Regions from separate parts of the Shewanella donghaensis genome, predicted to be linked through region 2. Evidence: predicted binding sites of a transcription regulator. Region 2 holds the regulator's gene; each other region holds the start of a gene.
What was found. Region 2 encodes LexA, which represses DNA repair genes until DNA is damaged. Its sites were predicted from a motif close to TACTGTATNNNNATACAGTA; they were not measured.
Positions count from the first base shown of each region.

Region 1: dinG (ATP-dependent DNA helicase DinG) is a predicted target of LexA. The motif match lies at 5,065-5,084, and genes of this name have one in related genera.
Region 3: recA (recombinase RecA) is a predicted target of LexA. The motif match lies at 2,029-2,048, and genes of this name have one in related genera.

Region 1 is NZ_CP041783.1:8,005-15,790, reverse strand. Features, by position in the region: gene FPK91_RS00060 (TonB-dependent receptor domain-containing protein) at 1-801, opposite strand, end outside; gene FPK91_RS00055 (porin) at 1,250-2,443, opposite strand; gene FPK91_RS00050 (DNA polymerase II) at 2,667-5,027, opposite strand; gene dinG (ATP-dependent DNA helicase DinG) at 5,135-7,210, shown strand; gene FPK91_RS00040 (sulfite exporter TauE/SafE family protein) at 7,219-7,786, shown strand, end outside.
Region 2 is NZ_CP041783.1:2,936,905-2,944,690, forward strand. Features, by position in the region: gene mtr (tryptophan permease) at 1-296, opposite strand, end outside; gene plsB (glycerol-3-phosphate 1-O-acyltransferase PlsB) at 308-2,728, opposite strand; gene lexA (transcriptional repressor LexA) at 2,889-3,506, shown strand; gene FPK91_RS12460 (cell division inhibitor SulA) at 3,503-4,009, shown strand; gene coxB (cytochrome c oxidase subunit II) at 4,440-6,029, shown strand; gene ctaD (cytochrome c oxidase subunit I) at 6,039-7,643, shown strand; gene FPK91_RS12475 (cytochrome c oxidase assembly protein) at 7,645-7,786, shown strand, end outside.
Region 3 is NZ_CP041783.1:1,897,808-1,905,593, forward strand. Features, by position in the region: gene alaS (alanine--tRNA ligase) at 1-419, opposite strand, end outside; gene recA (recombinase RecA) at 885-1,946, opposite strand; gene mutS (DNA mismatch repair protein MutS) at 2,368-4,947, shown strand; gene FPK91_RS08165 (hypothetical protein) at 5,069-5,476, opposite strand; gene rpoS (RNA polymerase sigma factor RpoS) at 5,583-6,563, opposite strand; gene FPK91_RS08175 (peptidoglycan DD-metalloendopeptidase family protein) at 6,640-7,551, opposite strand; gene FPK91_RS08180 (protein-L-isoaspartate(D-aspartate) O-methyltransferase) at 7,611-7,786, opposite strand, start outside.

The DNA.
Region 1 (7,786 bases), 2.0 Mb from region 2:
AGAACCACCACAAGAAGTACCTGCACCATTTAATGCACAAGAAGAGTAATCGCGTGAACCTTGTAATAACTCATCAGTCTTTTTCCAAGTCGCGTAAACAGTTGCATGACCTTTACCATCAGCAAAAGAACTACCCATAGTGACATCGATATTGAATGTTTTACCATCAATACCTGAACTACCTGTAGGATAATCAAAGTTCTTCTCATCCATCAAACCTTGGATATAACCGTTATCATTATCATGTTGATAACCAGAAGCACCAACATTTACTTGGAAGCCTTCAAATTCATCATTCATTACAAAGTTAACAACACCCGCAACAGCGTCAGCACCGTAAGTAGATGAACCACCACCGGTTAATACTTCAACACGTTTAATCAATGCAGCTGGAATTTGGTTAACATCAGGAGATTGTGAGTAAACACCACCTGACGGCAAACGACGACCATTTACAAGAACTAGAGTACGGTTAGCACCCAAACCACGTAAATCAAGTGTCGCGGTACCAGAAGCGCCGTTTGATGAAAGTGAGTTTTCTGAAGTTTCAATTTGTGGCAGGTTATTCATAATGTCTTCGACATTGGTAAAACCGGCTAATTTAATATCTTCAGCAGTTGTAATATGAACTGGAGTAGAAGTTTCGATATCGGTACGCTTAATACGTGAACCGGTAACTTCGATACGTTCTACTTTTTCGCCTTCTTCAGCAGCGAAAGCTACTGGTGAACTAAATGCTGCCGCAGCTGCACCACTAATCATTGCTAGACGCACTGATTTAGCTAATAAATTCTTTTGCATTGTCAATCTCCCTGGACTTATATCTTTCTTATTTTTCCAGCCTTATTCATTTAGGCTGGTTAACGAAGCCATACACCGTATGGCTACATTTCAAGAGCAATAAAATCACAAATAAAACATTTATACAACATATGTTTCATTAACATTTTGGGAGTTAATGTGTGTTTTGTGGTCATTTCGTCCATAATAATGAACATCAACAGGTTCATTCACTAGCAAGGAATCGCAACACCTTGAATAACAATGATATTTTTTACCTAAATAAAACAAACAGTTTTGTTGCTTTTTTGTTTCCGATTGATTCTTTTTCAAACAGCGGAATCGACATAACGATGAAAACCAAGAAAAAAACAAACAATAAATTAACATTTTATTTTAAACTTATTTATAAAACGCAAAAAAAAACACCCCTCTCGGGGTGTTTTTTATCTATTTTTTCTATGTACTATTACAAAGTATAGCGAATACCAAAACCGATACCGTTATCATCTGATAACTTCATAGCATCTTCTTCACTACCCGTGAAATCACTGTTATCAATACGGCCTTCTAAATAGATTACAGTGTTGGCATCCCAAATGTAATGTAAGCCTGCTACTGTAAATTGACGCTTAAAGCTGTCACCTTCATATTGTGCTTTATATTCATCACCCGCATCTAAGATGTTGTATGAAAGGAATGCACGAATATTGTTATCAAAGCGGTAAGAAACTAATGTTTCAACACCGTATGCTTCTGAGATCAAACGACCGATGTTATCTGTATCGTGGTTTTCTTGTTTGCTATAGTTTGCAGCAGCGTATAAACCTTCAGCATCCCAACCGCCAAACGTCACACCGAAACCATAGATTGAATCAGTTTCTGTAAAACCTCTGCCATCAGAAGTCGTAGCATCAAATTCACCTGCGTTAAAACCAGCAGTCAATGTCAGTGAATCAGTAACATCATATGTTAAAGCCAAACCATATGTGTTGTTGTACTCAACTGTTGTTATTGTTTGTGGAGAAAATGCTGACACAAAATTACTGCCAGGTAAAATAGGATTGAAATCTTCATCTTCAATAATATCAAACGAATCTTGCTTTAACTGTGTTTGAACTGCAAAACTAAAGTCACCGAATGCATTACGGTACTGGACAGTTTTGTCGCCACGCCCTGTACCATTTACAGAACCATCACCTTTATTGTATGTGTATGTACCAGACGCATCACCATCCCATACAAAACCATAGTTGGTATTGTAAACGACATCGTACCAAGCACCCCATTGCTTACCGATTGTTAAAGAGCCGTATGTGTCATGATTAACACCAACATAACCTAAACGGTTTGCTAAGAAATCGCCGTTTTCATAAGACAATTGATCATTGTTATATTGAATTTTACTATCACCGAAAGGGTTAACACCCCACTCTAGCTTGGCAAATGTATTCCAGCCGTCACCCATTTGGCGATCAAAACCGAAATTAATACGAGATGCGCCATTTACTACTTCAGTTGTATCCTGACCGTGATAAACACGGGCATCAATGAAGCCGCCAATTTCTACTGAGTTTTTGTCATCTTTGTAGATTTCGATAGCTGACGCTGTTGGTACGAACATTACAGCTGCAAGTGTTGATGCTATTAAAGTTTTTTTCATCGAGCTAAACCTTCCCATTTCATTTTCATCATAATTCTGATAGCAATCCATTTTATTTATATTATCCTTTCATCAAAGGCTAGCATGTTGAAATCACTAGCAACAAAGATATAGGAGTGTTTTCCGCTAGAATAAACCAAATAAATACATCAAACAGCACATCAAACCACGAAACAGTATAAAAATAGTAACGATTAACCATAAAGACAATTATATTTTTACATTAAATTAACAACATTTGGTTACTGGTTAAGCTTTCAAAACTTTCTCCTATCAATCCCATTACGGGCTCAGCAATAGGCTTTATTTGCTTCTCTAAGTAATACTCGTAATCTATTGATTCTTTCAACGCTTCTAATGGTTGTGCGCCATTTAATGTCATTCGGTATGAAATGGTTGTTCCTCTTTTACCCCTATCTGAATTACCGGTGATTTGACACAATCGAGTCGCAGCTTTTACATGGGGTGAAGATTTAGCGGTGTAGTCTTCGATATTTCTTTTCAATCGTTTTCTAAACACTAACTCATCATCAAAATCACCACATTTAAGCTTATTTAATTGCTCTACTAGATAAGCTTTTACATCCCCTTTGGTAAACAGTAGCAAATACAAATGATATTGCATCCTTCTCGCTAATGGACTCCAATCACTTCTGACTTGTTCCATTCCCTTAAAAGTCAGCTTAAGTTGCCCTTCTTCATCAGCAGTTGCACCGACATAGCGCTTTTTACTGCCAGCTTCAGATCCTCTTAAAGTTGGCATTACAAATTGATGAAAATGACTTTCAAATTCTAACTCCAAAAAGCTTTCTACTTTAAATTCTTCAAAACAATAGGAGTTCCATTTATCAGTCACACTTGCAGCTAAGCGATTCCCTAGTTCATCAATATCTTTAATTTGATGATTTTCACCTAGCCACACGAATGTAGAATCCGTATCGCCATAAATAACTTTGTAGCCTAACTCTTCAATCCAAGCTTTAGTTTGCTTCATTATTTGATGGCCGCGCATAGTGATTGAACTTGCAAGCTTTGCATCGTGAAATACACATCCACGCGACCCTAAAACCCCATAGAGCGAGTTCATTATTATTTTTATTGCTTGGGAAAGAGGTTGATTACTGTGCTTTTTAGCTTGCTCGCGTTGCTCCGAAAGTGAAGCAATAAGTTGAGGAAGTATTGGCGATTCACGGCTAAAGGTGGCATTTAAAAAACCTGGTACAGTTTTCTCAGCAGGTTCATTTTGTGCCACCACTAAGCCTTTAGGATCGATAAGAAAGGTGCGAATGATTGAAGGATATAGGCTTTTAAAATCCAAAACTAACACATCTTTATAGAAGCCCGGAATAGAGTCCATCACGTAACCACCAGGAGACTCTAAACCATCACTTGCAGGATGCCCTGGAGCCACAAAACCACTTCGATGTAAATGTGGCAGATACAGGTTATTAAAGGCTGCGACAGAAGCCCCTACGCGACCGAACTCTAAACCGGTTAGTTTGGCACGTTCTATAGCAAAAGCTAACAATTGTGTTTTTTCGAAAATGTCCCAAACTAAGCGACAATCCGTTAAGTTATAAAATGCTAAGGCAGGTTTATCACGTTCAAATAAATGACAAATTTCCTGACCACGGTTTTCTACATGGTCAATCGCCTTGCCTTCACTTAATAAGTGTTGTGATACATGTTCTAGGGAGTAACGTTCAAACTGATAAAAGGCCGCTTTAATCCAATCAATACCATCTAAAACGACTCGACCGGGTAACGACAGTGTTTCAGGACGATACTTATCTTCTACTTTCCACGATAATAAGGTTCCACCTCTACCAATTTTTAAAGGAATATGATGCTGCAAACAGCGCTTATAAAGTAACGCTAAATCAAACGTCACCACAGCCCAGCCAATGATGACATCAGGATCATATTCACTAAACCACTCAATGAGCCGATGAATTAATTCAACTTCATTCGATACCCATTGGATATAGTTTTCAGATTCCTCTTTGTCACCAACCATGATGACTAGCTGGTAATCTTCGCCATACAAGCCTACTGAATATAATTCTCCTGTTGGACTGCATTCAAAGTCTAAAGAAATCATTGATAACTTGATGTCACTTACCGTTGTTCTTGCTTTAACCGCATTAAAAATAGGTAACATATTATTATTTTGTGTTTCAGTAACAATAAATTCAGCATCGAAGGCTATAAATCGTTCAATCAAAAAACGCTGTTCAGCTCTTATGTCAGCCTCATAAATCTCGATGCCGAAATCATTTGCAATACGCATAAGTTGCCTTTGTATACTTGGCGACTTTAGGTAAATACACGCGATGTCCTCATGTTTGAAATTTTTGAGTTGAACAGGCTCTATTCTTATAGCCTGTTTTATGTGTCCATTTATTATTGCCATGTCGGCTTGACGACAAAAACAGACAACTTCTGCAGCTTCTACCTCTATTAAAACTGCCCCAACTGCTGTTTTCAAATAATATTGCAGCACTAATCTTCCATCACGGAAAGCTGAATGCCTTGTCAGCACTCGCCCTTTGATGGTTGTCATATTATTTTTTGTTGCTGTCATATTAATGGCTCGATTAAATATTTCGTGCAATTCAATTCACTGTTATTATGTACAGCATATAACAGTGAATACCAAAAAAGTAACCAAAGAATGCGAATAGGACAACCATGTTAACCGATAATGTAAAAAGTCAGATCCGCACTATCTATAAAGATATCTCAACAGCCATGCCAAATTTTCGCTCTCGTCGCGAACAAAACTATATGGTTGCGGAGATATCGAAAACCCTTGCCGGTGATTATGACAAGCAACGCAGAATTATGGTTTGCGAAGCAGGCACTGGTATTGGTAAATCATTATCTTACATTCTTGGTACTATTCCTTTGGCTTTAGCGAGTAAGAAAAAAGTTTGTATCGCTACAGCAACAGTCGCTTTGCAAGAACAACTGCTCCACAAAGATTTACCCTTCTTTCTTCAACAGTCTGGGGTTGATTTTAAATTTGGGTTAGTCAAAGGTCGTCAACGTTATGTTTGTTTAGCCAAACTTGAAGCCATGATTGGTCCTGAAGATACGTCTCAAATGGCAATGTGGCAGACAAAGCCTGATCAAAGCCAAATCGATCAACTCAAAAAGATCCATAAGGATTACCACGACAAGAAGTGGAATGGTGAAATTGATACGCTAGAACACCCTGTACCGGATTTTTTATGGCAACAAATTTGTTGCGACAAACACAGCTGTCATCGTCAACTTTCCAGTCATCATAATTGTCCATTCCACAAAGCCCGTGAAGATGTTGAAACTTGGGATGTATTAATTGTAAATCACAGTTTATTGTTTGCCGATTTGGAGCTTGGTGGTGGTGTTATCTTGCCGGATCCTGAAGATATGTTTTATGTCATAGATGAAGCACATCACCTTCCCTCCGTGGCGCGGGATTTTTCAAGTGCACAAGCGACCTTACGTGGTGCCAGTGATTGGTTAGAAAAATCAGCCAAAACCTGTTCTAAATTACAAAATCAATTAAAAACCACCCACATTATTGCCCCTGTTCAGGCAATGCTTGATCACATCAACGATTTAGTCACTCAACTAAATCAAGTAGCGCATTTTTGTGACACTCAGCCGCAACTGTTTGCAAACCCTGAGACTCGGTTACGATTTGAAAACGGTAAACTACCAGAATCATTACTCATACAAGCCGAGAACTTAGCTACTGCATCAAACTCAGCCTTAAAACAGTTTAATAAAATCCAGTCAGTCTTGAGTGAAGCGATTAAAGATGGTGAATTACCTAAACATCAATCTGAAACAGTAATGTCAGAAGCAGGCTTTATTCACCAACGTTTAGAAAACTTACACAAACTCTGGAAAATGCTAGCAAAGGAAGACTCAAAGAAAGGCGCGCCTATGGCTCGCTGGGCTGAATTAATTACCGGTAAGCAGCAAGATTATCTTTTTTGCGCCTCCCCGATTGAAGTCGGTTTCATGCTGGAGTCAATGCTTTGGCAAAAAGCTGCTGGCGTAGTGCTTTGCAGCGCAACGTTACGAGCACTTAATAACTTTAACCACTTTGCACATCAAGTTGGCTTATCACTCAATGACGGAAGTCGCTTTTTAGCGTTATTATCACCATTTGATTATCAAAATAATGCCACATTGTTTTTACCTCAAATGAGAAATGAACCTACAGATGAAGCGTTTACTGATGAGCTTGCAGAGCAAATATTAGCGTTGGTAGAAGATGAAATGGCCACCTTAGTATTGTTTGCTTCTTATTGGCAAATGGAGAAAGTAACCGATCAAGTGATTGGTAAAATGCCAAAAGAGCAGTTATTTGTTCAAGGCACGATGCCAAGGCAACAGATTTTAACTCAACATAAAGCACGTTGTGATGCAGGTAAAGCCAGCATCATCTTTGGTACAGGCAGTTTTTCTGAAGGGTTAGATTTACCCGGAGATTACCTAACCAACTTAATTGTGACTAAACTTCCTTTTGCCGTACCAACCTCACCTGTTGAGCAAGCTCATGCTGAATATATTAAAAGTAAGGGGGGTAATCCGTTTATGCAATTGACCATTCCGGATGCTTCACGCAAATTGATTCAAAGTTGTGGTAGATTACTGCGTAAAGAAGACGACTATGGTCGAGTCACTATCCTAGATAGGCGTCTTGTTACTAAGCGTTATGGGAAATCATTACTCGATGCCCTTCCACCATTTCGAAAAGTTATTGAATAGGTATTTCATTGGAATTTTTGTTAGACCCTAGTCATTGGGCAATCCTTGCAGTTATTGGCATTGTCGCAGGCTTTATTGATGCCGTTGTTGGCGGTGGAGGTTTACTTTCTATACCGGCACTATTAACAATGGGAGTTCCACCACATTTAGCTTTGGGTACCAATAAGCTAGCTGCTTGTTTTGGCTCTATTACGGCCGGATATACTTACTATAAACAACAACTCATTAGACCAGAAATTTGGCGAGTGGCATTTTTAGCTACCTTTATAGGTGCGATTTTAGGCAGCTTATTGGTTTATTTTATTGATGCTAGTTGGTTAGAGAAAATCTTACCGCTTATTATTATCAGTATCGCTATTTATACCCTTGTTAGCCCAAAAGCGATGGGGGAATCAATGATTGAACAGCCCACCAATTTACCATCTAAAAACAAACAAGCCATACAAGGTGTCACACTGGGGGCTTATGACGGATTTGCAGGCCCAGGTATTGGCGCATTTTGGACAGTATCAACGATTAGACTATATAAACTTCCTTTATTGAATAGCTGTGGATTAGCGCGCCTAATGACCTCTA
Region 2 (7,786 bases):
AAAACAAAGGCAATTGACAGACCGTTAATGATCCGCCAGAACTGGCCTAAAGTCACTTTGGTTAACGTATCAAAACTGTCGCCAGGTTTGAAATGTAAATTAGTTTCAAGCAGCATCAGCCCAGAAACCAGCATACAAAACCAAATACCGACTAGCATGACTAATGAATAGCCAAACCACATGCCTGCACTAACAACAGGCAAAGAAAACATACCAGCACCAACGGTAGTACCGGCGATGATCATAGCGCCGCCTAATAAGGATTTATTTTGCGGTTGTGATTGTGTTGCGCTCATAAAATTAGTAATTACCCATGTTCCACTGTGACGCTATCGACAATGGTTTTTCGAACAGATAAACGCAGCATACCATTGGCATGATCACGTATTCGGATGACTTCAAATTGATTGTCATTACCCGATAGGTATCCTAATTCTTTTAATTTAACACTCAAATTATTATAGAGCTTTTTGTCATAAAACTCTGGCGCAGTAATTCCGTGTAAAGCACCTAAACGCTGAGCCAATAAATGGCTAGCGCTTTCAAGATCTGAACGCTCAATTTCTGGCTTGTAAGCCAATAAATTAAAGATAATCGCGTAACGTTGTAAGGTCTCACTTACCGTCCCAGACAATAGCATTAACTGGGTAATGTTACCTTGATTGACTTCAAAGTGATCAGTACCAGAAATCAATTGCTGCTCAACAAATAAATCAAGAACATGATCAACATACGTCGTTAAATCTTTAATGCCCATAAACAGTTCAGCTTTCAATAATGGGTAAAAGTCTTTAACAATTTGCTGTATTTTCTCGCGATTAAATTCTTCATATTGCACCAAACAGCTTGCTACTAAAGAAGGTACTGCCATTAGATGAATAATGTTATTGCGATAATAGCTCATGGCAATGACTGATTTATCATCAATAGAAATGATTTCGCCCATTGCATCTGTCGTTGAAGTGAACTTATTCAATGATAAACACTGTTCAACTAAATCATGAGATGAACCATCAGCAACAGACGCATACTGAGTGTATGGCACATCTTTTAAGATTTTAAGATATAAATCTAATTGTCTCTCAAGCTCGGTACGCTCTAATGCATTTTGCTCTGATGCCAATAACACCATGCTGGTTAATGTCACTGAACTCGCAGCGGCTGCACCATTGATGTTAGTCATGACTTTATTCGCCAGTACATTAACCGCAGGCGTTAACCATGAAGGCTTTTGATCTGGGTCTTTGGCAATCTCTTCACGCCAATTAGGCGATTGTTCATTCAAGAAATTTTGCACATTAATCGGCTCACCAAAATTGACATAACCTTGACCAAAGTTACCTAATTTACGCAATGCTCCAAATACCTGCCAAACGGATTCTTTTTGCTTTTTCTTGCCGCTTAACTCTTTGTGATAAGTCGACACTTCCATCACATGGTCATAGCCTAAATAAACAGGCACCAGAGTGACTGGGCGTTCGATTCCGCGCAGTACACAGTTAACCGTCATCGCTAACATGCCAGTTTTAGGCGCTAATAAACGACCGGTACGCGAACGACCACCTTCAGTGAAGTATTCAACCGAATAGCCTTTAGCAAATAGCTGATCTAAGTATTCACGGAATACCGCGGTATAAAGTTTGTTGCCGTTAAAACTACGGCGAATAAAGAATGCACCACCACGGCGGAACATAGGCCCTGCAGGCCAGAAATTCAAATTAATACCTGCGGCAATATGCGGCGGCACCATACCTTGGTAATACAGTATGTATGAAAGCAGTAAGTAATCCATATGGCTACGATGACACGGCACATAAACAATTTCGTGACCATCATGATGCAGTTTACGCACTTGCTCAGCACTTTTAATGCTAATACCACTGTATAACTTGTTCCACAGCCAAGTGAGAAAACGCTCTGCAATACGGACTAAGCTATCAGAGTAATCTGCAGCAACTTCATCTAAATATTCAATCGCTTTTTCGCGGGCTTTTTCTTCTGATATTTTTTTGTTAACCGCTTCTTCTTTAATCGCTTTAGTGATCGCCTCAGATTTTAATAATGAGTTGAACATCGCTTGGCGATTCGGCAGTTGCGGGCCCGTCATCACTTTACGTTGACGTCTAAAGTGAACCCGTGCAACACGAATAAGCTTGTGAGCAATACTGACGTCAGTACCATGTTCATCAGCCATATAGCGTAATGACATCGCATTTGAAAACTGCACAAAGCTGTGACGGCCTAAAAACAAAATCATCAACCATTTACGCAGCCAAGTTGGATTTTCACGCTCAAAAACAGCAGCAGTGATGGTATCGTCTTCTTTACCAGGAATACGTCCCCAATATAGGCTAACCGGAACCAACTGAATATCTAGCTCATTATTTTTCTTATGTAATGTTAGTAGCTTTGTGAAATTATCCACAAACTTATCGCCACTTAAACGTTTACCAAACAAAGGTTTACGACCTTCAACACACACAATTCTCGGTGTATTTAAACCATCTACGTCTAGTCTCTCATAGGGGCTCGGTAAGCCGTATTTAGCCGTCACTTCATTTAAAGCAGCAATATCACTGAGTGATTCTGTCTTCATTACATAGACCACTGGTTTATCTGGGTCTAAGTTCAGATCGGCAAATGGATCCTCTGGCACAACAACAGTGTGCACCATGAGTTTTTGTATCCAACGTAATGATTTTGCAATGATTGAATCAGGTTTTAACATGAGTGTTCGCATTTTCAACATCAATTTATTGCGCATAGAATACCAGATTCTTGTTCAGATTCCCTAACCTACATTAATTGTAAAAATTAATGGTTAATACTTGCACGATTAAAAATACTGTATATAATGACAGTCACTGTATATAAAAACAGGAATCAATATGAGACCTTTAACGCCACGCCAAGCTGAAATATTAGAGCTTATTAAATGTAATATCGCCGAAACTGGTATGCCACCGACTCGTGCAGAAATTGCTACTCGATTAGGCTTTAAAAGTGCTAATGCTGCAGAAGAGCATTTAAAAGCGCTCGCCAAAAAAGGCTGTATTGAAATTATTCCTGGTACCTCTCGCGGTATTCGTATGGTGCAAGTTGAAGAGGAAGTTGAAGCAGGCTTACCGCTTATCGGCCAAGTGGCTGCAGGTGAACCCATCCTTGCTCAGGAACATGTTGAACAGTATTTCCAAGTTGACCCAGAAATGTTTAAACCCAATGCCAATTTTTTACTACGTGTTCGTGGCGACAGTATGAAAGATATTGGTATTTTAGAGGGTGATTTACTCGCTGTGCATAAAATGCAAACAGCGACCAATGGTCAAGTTGTTGTTGCACGTTTAGAAGACGACGTCACCGTTAAAAGATTTGAAAAGAAAGGCAATATTATCTATCTGCATGCAGAGAATGATGAATATGAGCCAATTAAAGTAGATTTAAACTGCCAAAACCTAACGATTGAAGGGCTTGCTGTTGGCGTTATTCGTAATGGAGGTTGGTTATGAACACATTAATAGGTAATGCACCCCGTCATCCAGGTTTATGGGTTGATATGGTCTCTGACTCAATACCAGTAAAACAAGGTATTGAAACTAAGCGCACCCAGAACCAAGGCTTAACAGAGTTAACGCAATTATGTAGTGAACTCGCGGTTTTAAGTCAGCAAGGTCGTTGGATTGTGCTGATTAATGCGCCACATATCGGCTATAAACAAATCCTTGCCAATGCTAATGTTCGCATGGACAGAGTTTTGTTGGTTCATACCAAAGATGAAGTTGAAACACTGTGGGCAATGGAAAAAGCACTGACAAGTGGTACGTCAAGTGCAGTAATTACTTGGACGACACCATTAGATTCTCGCGATAATCGCCGCATTCAGTTGGTTGCCAAAAGCGCTTTAGCTCAAGGGCTAATTATTGAAGATGTAAATACTCACTTACGTGATGAGCAAACATTATCAGCGACTTCAGCAACAACAAATACATTAAATCTGGCTTCTTTTCACTAAGAAAGCACTGATAAAAAAGCCCTTCACTTTGGTGAGGGGCTTTTTTTTCGCTTTTATTCAGCAAATTAGATGTAAAAGTGATCTTGATCAATATTTAAACTCCAAGTAGTGTAGTTAACAAGAAGGTAACAATTGTTGTGACTTTCGAGTAATAAATGATAGACGGCGACAAACGCTATAAAAGATTGAGCTGGTACCATGCGGTATAGAAAGCCTTGAATGTAAAGCGTCAAATAAAATTGATAAGTTCAGTATTAGGTACAAGTGTGGCAGCGTAAAACCATAAAATAATTGAGTTTTCAAGCTCAAAGCCACCGTGTACTTTGAAAAGATCAAACTTTTTCGGGAATGAAAAGTTTGCATAGAGCAGAGTATTACTGTGTGGCTTTTCTTTGTAATTGCATTTCGCAATTAGCAGAGGAGTAGTCTTGTGAAGCGAATGTTGTACGGATTAATGGTGGCGTTGCTTGCAGCCCCACTCACTGCGGCTGAAATGCCACTAAACATGACTCAAGGTGTGACAGATATCAGTGGTAAGGTTTATGACCTTCACATGATAATTTTATATATCTGTTGTGCCATTGGTGTTGTGGTCTTTGGGATCATGATTTATTCGATGATCTATCACAGAAAATCAAAAGGTGCTGTTGCAGCAGACTTTCACGATAGTACCAAAGTTGAAATAGCTTGGACTGTATTGCCATTTGTCATTCTTATCGGCATGGCCATTCCAGCAACGAAAACTTTGATTGCGATGGAAGATCCTAGCGATGCAGAACTGACCATCAAAATAACCGGCTCACAATGGAAATGGCATTACAGCTATTTTAATGAAGACGTCGAGTTTTTCAGCTTACTTTCAACCCCTGCGGCGCAAATCACAGGTACCGAAGCTAAAACGGAGACTTACTTATTAGAAGTAGATAAGCCGTTAGTTTTGCCTATCGATAGAAAAGTGCGTTTCTTAATGACTTCCGATGATGTTATCCATTCTTGGTGGGTGCCTGCATTTGCCGTTAAGAAAGATGCCAATCCTGGTTTCATCAATGAAGCGTGGACTAAAATCGATAAAATCGGCACCTATCGCGGCCAATGTGCAGAGTTATGCGGTAAAGACCATGGCTTTATGCCGATTGTGGTTGAAGCCGTATCTGAAGCAGACTTTGACCAGTGGTTAATCGACCAAAAGCAATTAACTGTTGATGCTAAAGCCGCTGCTGAGGCCTCGCTTTCACAGACACTTAGTCATGAAGAGTTAATGGCGCAAGGCGAACAAATTTATATGAGCCGTTGTGCCGCTTGCCACCAACCTAATGGTGCAGGCCTTCCTGGTGTATTCCCTTCTCTTATCGGTAGCCCAATGATCAAAGGACCTGTTTCTGGTCATGTGGACATTGTTGTTAATGGTAAACCGGGTACTGCTATGCAAGCATTTGCTAAACAGCTAACGGCAACAGAAATTGCTGCGGTAGTCACTTATGAGCGTAATGCTTGGGGTAATGATTCAGGTGATACCGTTCAAGCAGCTGATGTGAATGGCAACGGTGGTGCTTCAAGTTCCGCTGCTCCAGTAGAAATTCCCAGTAAAGACATGCCTACGCCTGTGACTTTACCCGCGACCCTACCTGAGACTGAACAAGTCGAAGCATCTGCAACTGAAGCCGTAACACAAGCGGTAGAAGAAGTTAAAGCGGTGGTATTAGATGACTTAACTATGGATGAGCTGATGACCATGGGTGAGAAAGTCTACATGACCAGCTGTGTTGCTTGTCATCAAGCAGCCGGAACCGGTTTACCTGGTGCGTTCCCATCATTAGTGGGTAGTCCAGTGATAACCGGGCCCGTATCTGGTCACCTTGATGTTGTCATCAATGGTCAACCTGGTACTGCCATGCAGGCATTTAACTCACTACTTACACCACAACAGCTCGCTGCCGTGGTGACTTATGAACGCAATGCATGGGGTAACAACTCCGGTGATGCGGTTCAGGCTTCTGATGTTGTTGGTCACGGAAAGTAAGGGATTAAAATGAGCACAATTACACAAGATTCACCAGCCGCTCACGACGATCACCATGATGACCATCATCATGGGGCGCCAAAAGGCATCATGCGCTGGGTTTTAACCACTAACCACAAAGATATAGGTTCACTATATCTATGGTTTAGTTTCATTATGTTTTTAACTGGCGGCGCAATGGCTATGGTCATTCGTGCTGAACTGTTTCAACCGGGTTTACAGCTTGTTGAACCTAACTTTTTCAACCAAATGACCACGGTTCATGGCTTAATAATGGTATTTGGCGCAGTAATGCCAGCCTTTACCGGTTTAGCTAACTGGCTTATTCCAATGATGATTGGTGCGCCAGATATGGCGTTGCCACGTATGAATAACTGGAGTTTTTGGATCTTACCTTTCGCGTTCGCTATGTTGCTTAGCACGCTATTTATGGAAGGTGGCGGACCGAACTTTGGTTGGACATTCTATGCGCCACTATCGACGACTTACAGCCCAGATTCCACTGCATTGTTTGTATTCTCGATACATATTATGGGTATCAGTTCGATCATGGGGGCAATTAACGTTGTCGTCACGATTGTGAACATGCGTGCACCCGGTATGACCTGGATGAAGCTACCATTATTCGTTTGGACATGGCTGATTACTGCATTCTTGTTGATTGCGGTCATGCCGGTGCTCGCGGGTGCAGTCACCATGGTATTAACCGATAAATACTTTGGCACCAGCTTCTTTGATGCTGCAGGCGGCGGCGATCCAGTTATGTTCCAGCATATTTTCTGGTTCTTTGGTCACCCCGAAGTTTACATTATGATTTTACCGTCCTTCGGCATTATCTCAGCGATTATTCCGACCTTTAGTCGTAAGAAGCTCTTCGGCTACGCGTCAATGGTATATGCCACCTCAAGCATTGCGATTTTGTCCTTCTTAGTTTGGGCACATCACATGTTCACCACAGGTATGCCAGTATTTGCGGAGTTATTCTTCATGTACTGCACCATGCTCATTGCGGTGCCGACAGGAGTTAAAGTGTTTAACTGGGTCGCGACGATGTGGCGTGGGTCGATTACTTTCGAAACCCCAATGTTGTTTGCTATTGCGTTCATCATCTTATTCACCATCGGTGGTTTTTCAGGATTGATGTTGGCAATAACACCAGCAGATTTCCAATATCATGATACCTACTTCGTTGTAGCTCACTTCCATTATGTACTCGTAACTGGCGCTGTCTTCTCCATTATGGCAGCCGCGTATTACTGGTTACCGAAATGGACCGGCCATATGTATAGCGAAACATTAGGTCGCTGGCATTTCTGGTGTAGTGTTATTTCAGTCAATGTGCTGTTTTTCCCAATGCACTTTTTAGGTTTAGCAGGCATGCCACGTCGTATTCCGGATTACGCAATCCAGTTTGCAGATGTAAACCAGATTGTCTCTATTGGTGGTTTTGCCTTTGGTTTATCACAACTGATTTTCCTCGCTGTAGTACTGAAATGTATCAAGGGCGGCGAAAAAGCAGGCGATAAACCATGGGAAGGTGCTGAAGGTTTAGAGTGGACTATTGCAAGTCCTGCGCCTTATCACTCATTCACCACACCACCTGAGGTGAAATGATATGAGCCAGCCGACAAAATCAAATCGTAAATTACTTATCGGACTAATCTTTGGTTCCATAGGCATGTTCGGCTTTGGTTTTGCGCTAGTGCCTTTATATGACGTGCTGTGCGATACCTTGGGAATTAATGGAAAACCCCAAA
Region 3 (7,786 bases), 1.0 Mb from region 2:
AGCTCAAATGCTTCGTCATCAGATTCATAAATGGTGACACAAAGACGTTCTTTAGGGAGTTTCAATGTTTCAGTCAGAAAATTCCAAGAATAGTGAATTGCTTCTTCTTTAAAGTAATCACCAAAACTGAAGTTACCCATCATTTCAAAGAAAGTGTGGTGACGAGCGGTATAACCCACGTTATCAAGGTCATTATGTTTCCCACCAGCACGCACACAACGTTGTGATGACGTGGCACGGGTATAACTACGCTTCTCTTGACCTAAAAAACAGTCTTTAAACTGATTCATACCGGCGTTGGTGAATAGTAACGTTGGGTCATTATGAGGGACTAACGAGCTGCTATCGACAACTTGATGTTCGTTATTACGAAAATACTCGAGGAAAGCACTTCTTAGTTCTGAGGTAGTTTGAAACATGAAATCGCCCTAAAATGGATAAATACTATTTATCAGGAAGCTGTTTATCAGCGCTTAATTGCTAACATTATATACTTAAACAAACAGTAGGTGCGACACTCAAGCGCATTAGATTGGCCATTTTATGCGGGAATTTATCGATTTAACTCATCGAATATTTGATTGAATACCTAATACGACATTAATTTTGCTATTAACGAAAGCATAAGGCGACTAAGAAAGAAATGTAGAGTGCTGCAATAATCAGTATAAATAAGAATTTGTGATGTATTTCACTTAACGATCAAATCGTTTTGATAACTGAGTTTTAGTGCATTGAAGTTTGAAATAAGAAATAAGAAATAAGAAATAAGAAATAAGAAATAAGAAATAAGAAATAAGAAATAAGAAATAATCTTAAAACAAAAGCGGCGAGCATAATGCTCACCGCGATAAATTTACCTAAATAGCTTAAAGGCTATTTTTTTAAAACACTTCACCAGTTTCTAAATCAATGTTTTCATCTGGTTTAGCTGAATCAGTGTCTTTAGTTTTACTCAATAAAAGCTCTCGTAACGCTGCTTCAATTTCTTTTGCTGCTTCAGGATTTTCGATTAGGTATTTACCGGCATTAGCACGGCCTTGACCAATCTTGCCACCTTTATAGCTATACCAAGCACCCGCTTTTTCAACAAGTTTATTCGCAACACCTAAATCAACAAGCTCTCCAGTACGGTTAATACCTTTGCCGTATAGGATTTGGAATTCAGCTTGTCTAAATGGTGCTGCAATCTTATTTTTCACAACTTTAACGCGTGTTTCGTTACCGACAACCTGGTCACCATCTTTAATGGCACCCGTACGACGAATATCTAAACGAACAGAAGCATAAAACTTAAGTGCGTTACCGCCAGTTGTGGTTTCAGGGTTACCAAACATTACACCAATTTTCATACGAATTTGGTTAATGAAGATTAACATTGTATTTGATTGCTTAAGGTTACCAGCAAGTTTACGCATGGCTTGGCTCATCATACGAGCAGCAAGCCCCATATGAGAATCACCAATTTCACCTTCAATCTCAGCTTTTGGCGTTAATGCTGCAACTGAATCGACAACGATGATATCAACAGCACCAGAACGCGTTAGCGCATCACAAATCTCAAGTGCTTGTTCGCCAGTATCAGGCTGTGAACAAAGCAAGTTATCAATATCCACACCCAGATTTTTCGCATAAATAGGGTCAAGAGCATGCTCTGCATCGATAAATGCACAGGTTTTACCTTCACGCTGAGCGGCAGCAATAACTTCTAATGTTAGTGTTGTTTTACCAGATGATTCTGGACCGTAGATTTCTACGATACGACCCATTGGTAAACCACCAGCGCCTAAAGCAACATCTAAAGAAAGTGAGCCAGTAGAAATAGTTTCAACATCCATTGTGCGGTCAGCGCCCAATTTCATGATGGAACCTTTACCAAATTGCTTCTCAATTTGACCTAACACAGCATTCAGTGCTTTCTCTTTATTTGGATCTGCTTTCTTCATTGTGTAGCCCTCTAAGCGAACTTATCTCATTGGCGAGATTGGTAACGAATAAATTTGTCTGTTTCTTAATATGAGCTCAGTATACTGTATAATCATACAGTATCAATAGTTACGTACAAAAAAAATATCAATCCATAACAATTACATTAATTAAACCAGGCAAATCAATAGATTAATAATATAAATATTTTTATAATAGCTAAACCACTGTATATACAACCCCGTATATACAGTGGTTTCAGAAACTCTAATGACGGGTAAATAAGCAACCAGCTTCGACAAGCACTTAAAATAAAAACATCACTAACCTAGTCTAAATCAGTAACTCTATTGGGATTCAAATCAAATATTGCTAAGATAAGCGCCGATGACGATTGGTCTCTTTTCCCGATTTCCAAGACATATTTAGAGCAATAAATTAATGACTTCAATTGAAAACCCAAATTTAGAAAAGCACACCCCGATGATGCGTCAATATTTGACGCTAAAAGCGCAAAATCCAGACATGTTATTGTTTTATCGAATGGGGGACTTTTATGAATTATTTTATGAAGATGCCAAACTTGCTTCTGAATTCTTAGGTATTTCGCTTACAGCAAGAGGGAAGAGTGGCGGTAATGCGATTCCAATGGCAGGGATCCCATATCATTCAGTTGAAGGTTATTTAGCTAAATTAGTTCAAATTGGTGAGTCTGCAGCCATTTGCGAACAAATAGGCGACCCAGCAACCAGTAAAGGTCCAGTAGAACGTAAAGTGGTTCGTATCGTTACACCGGGCACCTTAACTGATGAAGCTTTGCTACAAGAGCGCCAAGACAATTTACTTGCTGCAGTTTACCAAGGGAAAAATGGTTTTGGTTATTCAACCTTAGATGTGTCGTCAGGACGCTTCGTTGTGGTTGAACTAGAGAATGCCGAAACATTAGAAGCAGAACTACAACGTACTACCCCTGCTGAGTTACTTTACAGCGAAGATTTAGTCGACCTTCATTTAATTGAAAAAATTAAAGGTATTAGACGTCGTCCTGAATGGGAATTTGATTACGACACTAGTATGCAATTATTGCTTGAGCAATTTGGCACCAAAGATCTTCACGGTTTTGGTATTAGTGATGCACGCTTATCACTGCAAGCCGCTGGTTGTTTAATGCAATATGTGAAAGACACTCAGAAAACCGCTTTGCCACATATCAATAGCATTACCTTATTTAATCAAGCTGACACCATCATCTTAGATGCCGCAACAAGACGTAATCTTGAGCTGACATTAAACTTATCCGGTAATCGTGATAATACGCTTGCTTGGGTTTTAGATAAGACAGCAACACCAATGGGCAGCCGTATGCTCCAGCGCTGGATCCACCAGCCCTTAAGAAACCAACAACAGATCAGCCAACGCCATCAGGCCGTCTCTGAACTGATTGAAAGTGGTTTATACGCAGATTTACACCAACAACTTAAAGCACTTGGCGATATTGAACGCATCATGGCAAGGCTTGCTATTCGAAGTGCAAGACCACGAGATTTTGCCCGTTTACGTCAGGCTTTAGAGTTACTTCCTGAAATCCAGCAAACCCTTAGCCACTGCCAACAAGAAGAACTTCAGAGCCTTGGGCGTAAATTAGGTGAGTTTCCACACGAGCAACAATTATTAGCCGCAGCGATTGTTGATAACCCACCCATGCTTATCCGTGACGGCGGCGTAATCAAAACTGGATATAATGCCCAGTTAGATGAATGGCGCGGTTTAAGTGAAGGGGCTAATGATTACTTAGTACAGATGGAAGCGCGAGAAAAAGAGCAAACCGGTATTAACACCCTTAAAGTGGGCTATAACCGCGTACACGGCTATTACATTGAAGTCAGTCGCTTGCAGTCAGCGCAAGTACCACTCAGTTACCAACGCCGTCAAACATTGAAAAACACCGAACGTTATATCACGCCAGAATTAAAAGAATACGAAGATAAAGTACTTTCCAGCCAGGGCAAAGCGCTGGCCATAGAGAAAAAACTATGGGAAGAACTTTTTGATTTATTACTACCAAAACTACATGAATTACAGCTATTTGCTCAGTCAGCCTCAGAATTAGATGTATTAAGTAATTTTGCAGAGCGAGCCGAAACGCTTGGCTACAACTGTCCACAAATAACCGACGATATCGGCATACATATTGAAGCGGGTCGTCATCCTGTCGTTGAGCTTGTGAGCCAAACTCCTTTTATTGCTAACCCAGTGCAGTTGGCACCAACAAGAAGAATGTTAGTTGTCACAGGCCCGAATATGGGCGGTAAATCAACATACATGCGACAAGTTGCACTAATTACTCTTATGGCACATATCGGCAGTTTTGTTCCAGCTAAAAAAGCCGTTATTGGTCCAATTGATAGAATATTCACGCGTATAGGCGCCTCAGATGACTTAGCTTCTGGTCGTTCTACATTTATGGTAGAAATGACAGAAACCGCCAATATTCTGCATAATGCAACGGCAAAAAGCTTAGTGCTTATGGATGAAATTGGTCGTGGAACATCAACCTATGATGGCTTATCTTTAGCCTGGTCAGCTGCTGAGTACTTAGCTGAAAAAGTCGCTGCACTCACCTTATTTGCCACTCATTACTTTGAACTAACTCAATTACCTGAGCAAATCCCTGCAGCGGCCAACGTTCATTTAGATGCGATTGAACATGGTGATACGATTGCCTTTATGCATGCAGTGCAAGATGGCGCAGCAAGTAAAAGCTATGGCTTACAGGTTGCTTCTTTAGCTGGAGTTCCTGCTCATGTTATAAAAGCTGCCAAACAAAAACTGCATATGCTCGAAAGCAGAGATATAGCGAATAGCAATCAAATGCCAATACAGGAGGCGTTGAATCTATCGATGCCTGAACCTCAAACAAGTGCAGCAATTGAAAAGCTAAGCATGATAAACCCTGATGATTACAGCCCTAAGCAAGCCCTTGATATGCTTTATGAGTTAAAAAGGCTGTCGAACTTATAATGGTTTAAGCTGAAAACCGCTTATTATTCGCTATTAACACTAATTCAATCAAAAAAGTAAAACAGGACTGTAAAGCCAGTCCTGTTTAAATGACACTGTCTCTATGCCATAGACCTGAAGGTTATTTTTCTAAGCTTTTAAGCGAACTGGTATCGACTCCTTTCATCACTTCTTTTTCTAAAGCGTGTTGCTCAGCTAAATCATTAGCTTTTTTTTGTTGTTGTAGCTTTTGCTGCTCTATACTCATACGCACTTGACGTTGGGTTGCTTCTTGTTCAGTTTCACATTGTCTAAAACCATCTGACCAACCTTGAGCGTAATCAGCTTCACTATTAAAGCGAGTGACATCTTTCTTAAATTGGTCGAACAAACTACCACCCGCTTTATTCCCACTATCACAGCCGTCTTGAAAACCATCTGCATAAGCTAATGGATATCCTTGCTCAACCATATAATCACGAGTACTTTGACAGCCAACCAACGCTAATATTACGAATAAAAATAAATTTAACGGGATCATTTTTTTCATTATAAACTCCACAAAAAAATAATTAAAAACCAAAAAAAAGACAATAAAAAAGGACATCCCATGTCCTTCAATTTATCGATAATATCTAATAAAAGCTGATAGTTTATTAACTTCTAAATAATGCTTCAACCGATAAACCTTGCGCGCCCAGTACGTCTTTCAAACGTTTCAATGCCTCAACTTGTATTTGGCGAACACGTTCACGTGTTAAACCAATTTCAGCGCCTACGTTTTCTAAAGTCGATGGTTCGTATCCTAATAAACCAAAACGTCTCGCTAACACTTCACGTTGTTTGGTATTTAGCTCATTCAACCAACCTACAATTGAATTAGATAAGTCTTCATCTTGTACTTTGTAATCAGGCCCAACTGAATCGTCATCTGCAATGACATCTAATAATGCTTTATCATTATCCCCGCCTAACGGCGTATCAACAGAAGTGATTCTTTCGTTTAACTTGAGCATTCGACTCACATCGCTAGTAGATACATCTAATTTGTCAGCGATTTCTTCAGCCGTAGGTTCATGGTCTAGTTTTTGAGCAAGTTGTCTTGCTGTTCGCAAGTATACATTAAGCTCTTTAACGACATGGATAGGTAAACGAATGGTGCGGGTTTGATTCATGATCGCTCTTTCGATGGTTTGTCTAATCCACCAAGTAGCGTATGTTGAAAAACGAAAACCTCTTTCAGGATCAAACTTTTCGACAGCGCGAATAAGCCCTAAGTTTCCTTCTTCGATAAGGTCTAATAATGCTAATCCACGATTGTTATACCTTCTGGCAATCTTAACAACTAGTCGTAAATTACTTTCTATCATGCGATTGCGAGACTTCCCACAACCTTTAAGTGCTTTACGTGAAAAGAAGACTTCTTCTTCTGCACTAAGCAAAGGGGAAAAACCGATCTCACCTAAATATAGCTGAGTGGCGTCAAGATTCTTTTGTAAATCATCTTGAACTTGTTGTTCGATGTCGGGTTGCTGTGCGTCTTTGGCTTTCTTGCCAACCTTTACTGCAACCTCTTTTGGTTGTTTAGCTAAATCTATAAGCTCTTCTGCTACTGCAGCATTTTGTTTCTTGCTCATATGGTGCTCTCCCAAACCTGGTAAATTAAGTAGTTACTGCAATTGACTATCCTCCGTTTGAATGTGAACTAAACAGTTAGCGTTTAGGTAAATAATTTAATGGGTTTACTGACTTACCATGGCGACGAATTTCAAAATGTAACATCACCTGATTTGTCCCTGTGCTACCCATTTTCGCCACTGTCTGTCCAGCATTTACATATTGCTTTTCTTTGACCAGAATTGCATCAGCATGAGCGTAAGCACTTAAAAAATCATCATTATGTTTGATAATAACTAAATTGCCATAACCACGAAGTGCATTGCCTGCGTAAACAACTCTTCCATCTGCAGCGGCTTTAATAATATCGCCTCTAGAACCAGCGATCTTAATACCTTGATTGCCTTGCTGCGTTGTAGAGAAATATCCTACTATCTTACCTTGTGTTGGCCAATTCCACTGACTGACTTTCTTGGGCAAGGTAGAAACAGAATTTTTCGCTACTTGAACTGTTTTCTCTTGGGTAGTTTTTACAGAATACGCAGGCTTAGCTTTCTGATCAAGCTCTTTTTTTGTACTATCTTTTTTTGCTGTTGCTGTAGGCTGTTTTTGCGCTGAAGTTTGTTTTACAACTGTTTTATTTACAGACTTAGGCTTGCTGTTCGCTACAATGACAGGTTTAGAAGCAGGTTGGGTTGTCGGTTTTGTCGCCGCTATAGCTGTAGCAGTAGACTTCTGAGGTTTGGTTAACCTTAAATTCTGCCCAGGATAGATAGTATAAGGCGCTTTTAAACCATTAAATCTGGCGATGTCATTAAAGTCTTGCCCTGCCCCCCACGATATAGAGTACAAGGTATCACCCTTTCTAACTTGATAACTGCCACTCTTAATCGACCCTTTATTATATTTTTGTCCAGCAATAGAGGAAATGCTGCTAACAGGTGCAGGATAATGAGCTTGAAAACTACAGCCTGAAAGATATAGACATACAATGGCTAAAAAAATCAAATTACGACAGTTCAATTCTTGCTCCAGTAAACATGTTGAAATATCGCCTCTTGAAAATATTAAGCTAATTCGCCATTAATTAACGGCACAAACTTTACCGCTTCAATGATTTGAGATTGGAATTCATTTTGCGTTCGAGTGATTTTTAATAACTGTTGAGAATCTTCACCTACAGGGATAACTAACACTCCCTTTTCTGCGAGCTGTTCAAGCAATGCTTCAGGCACTGACGCAG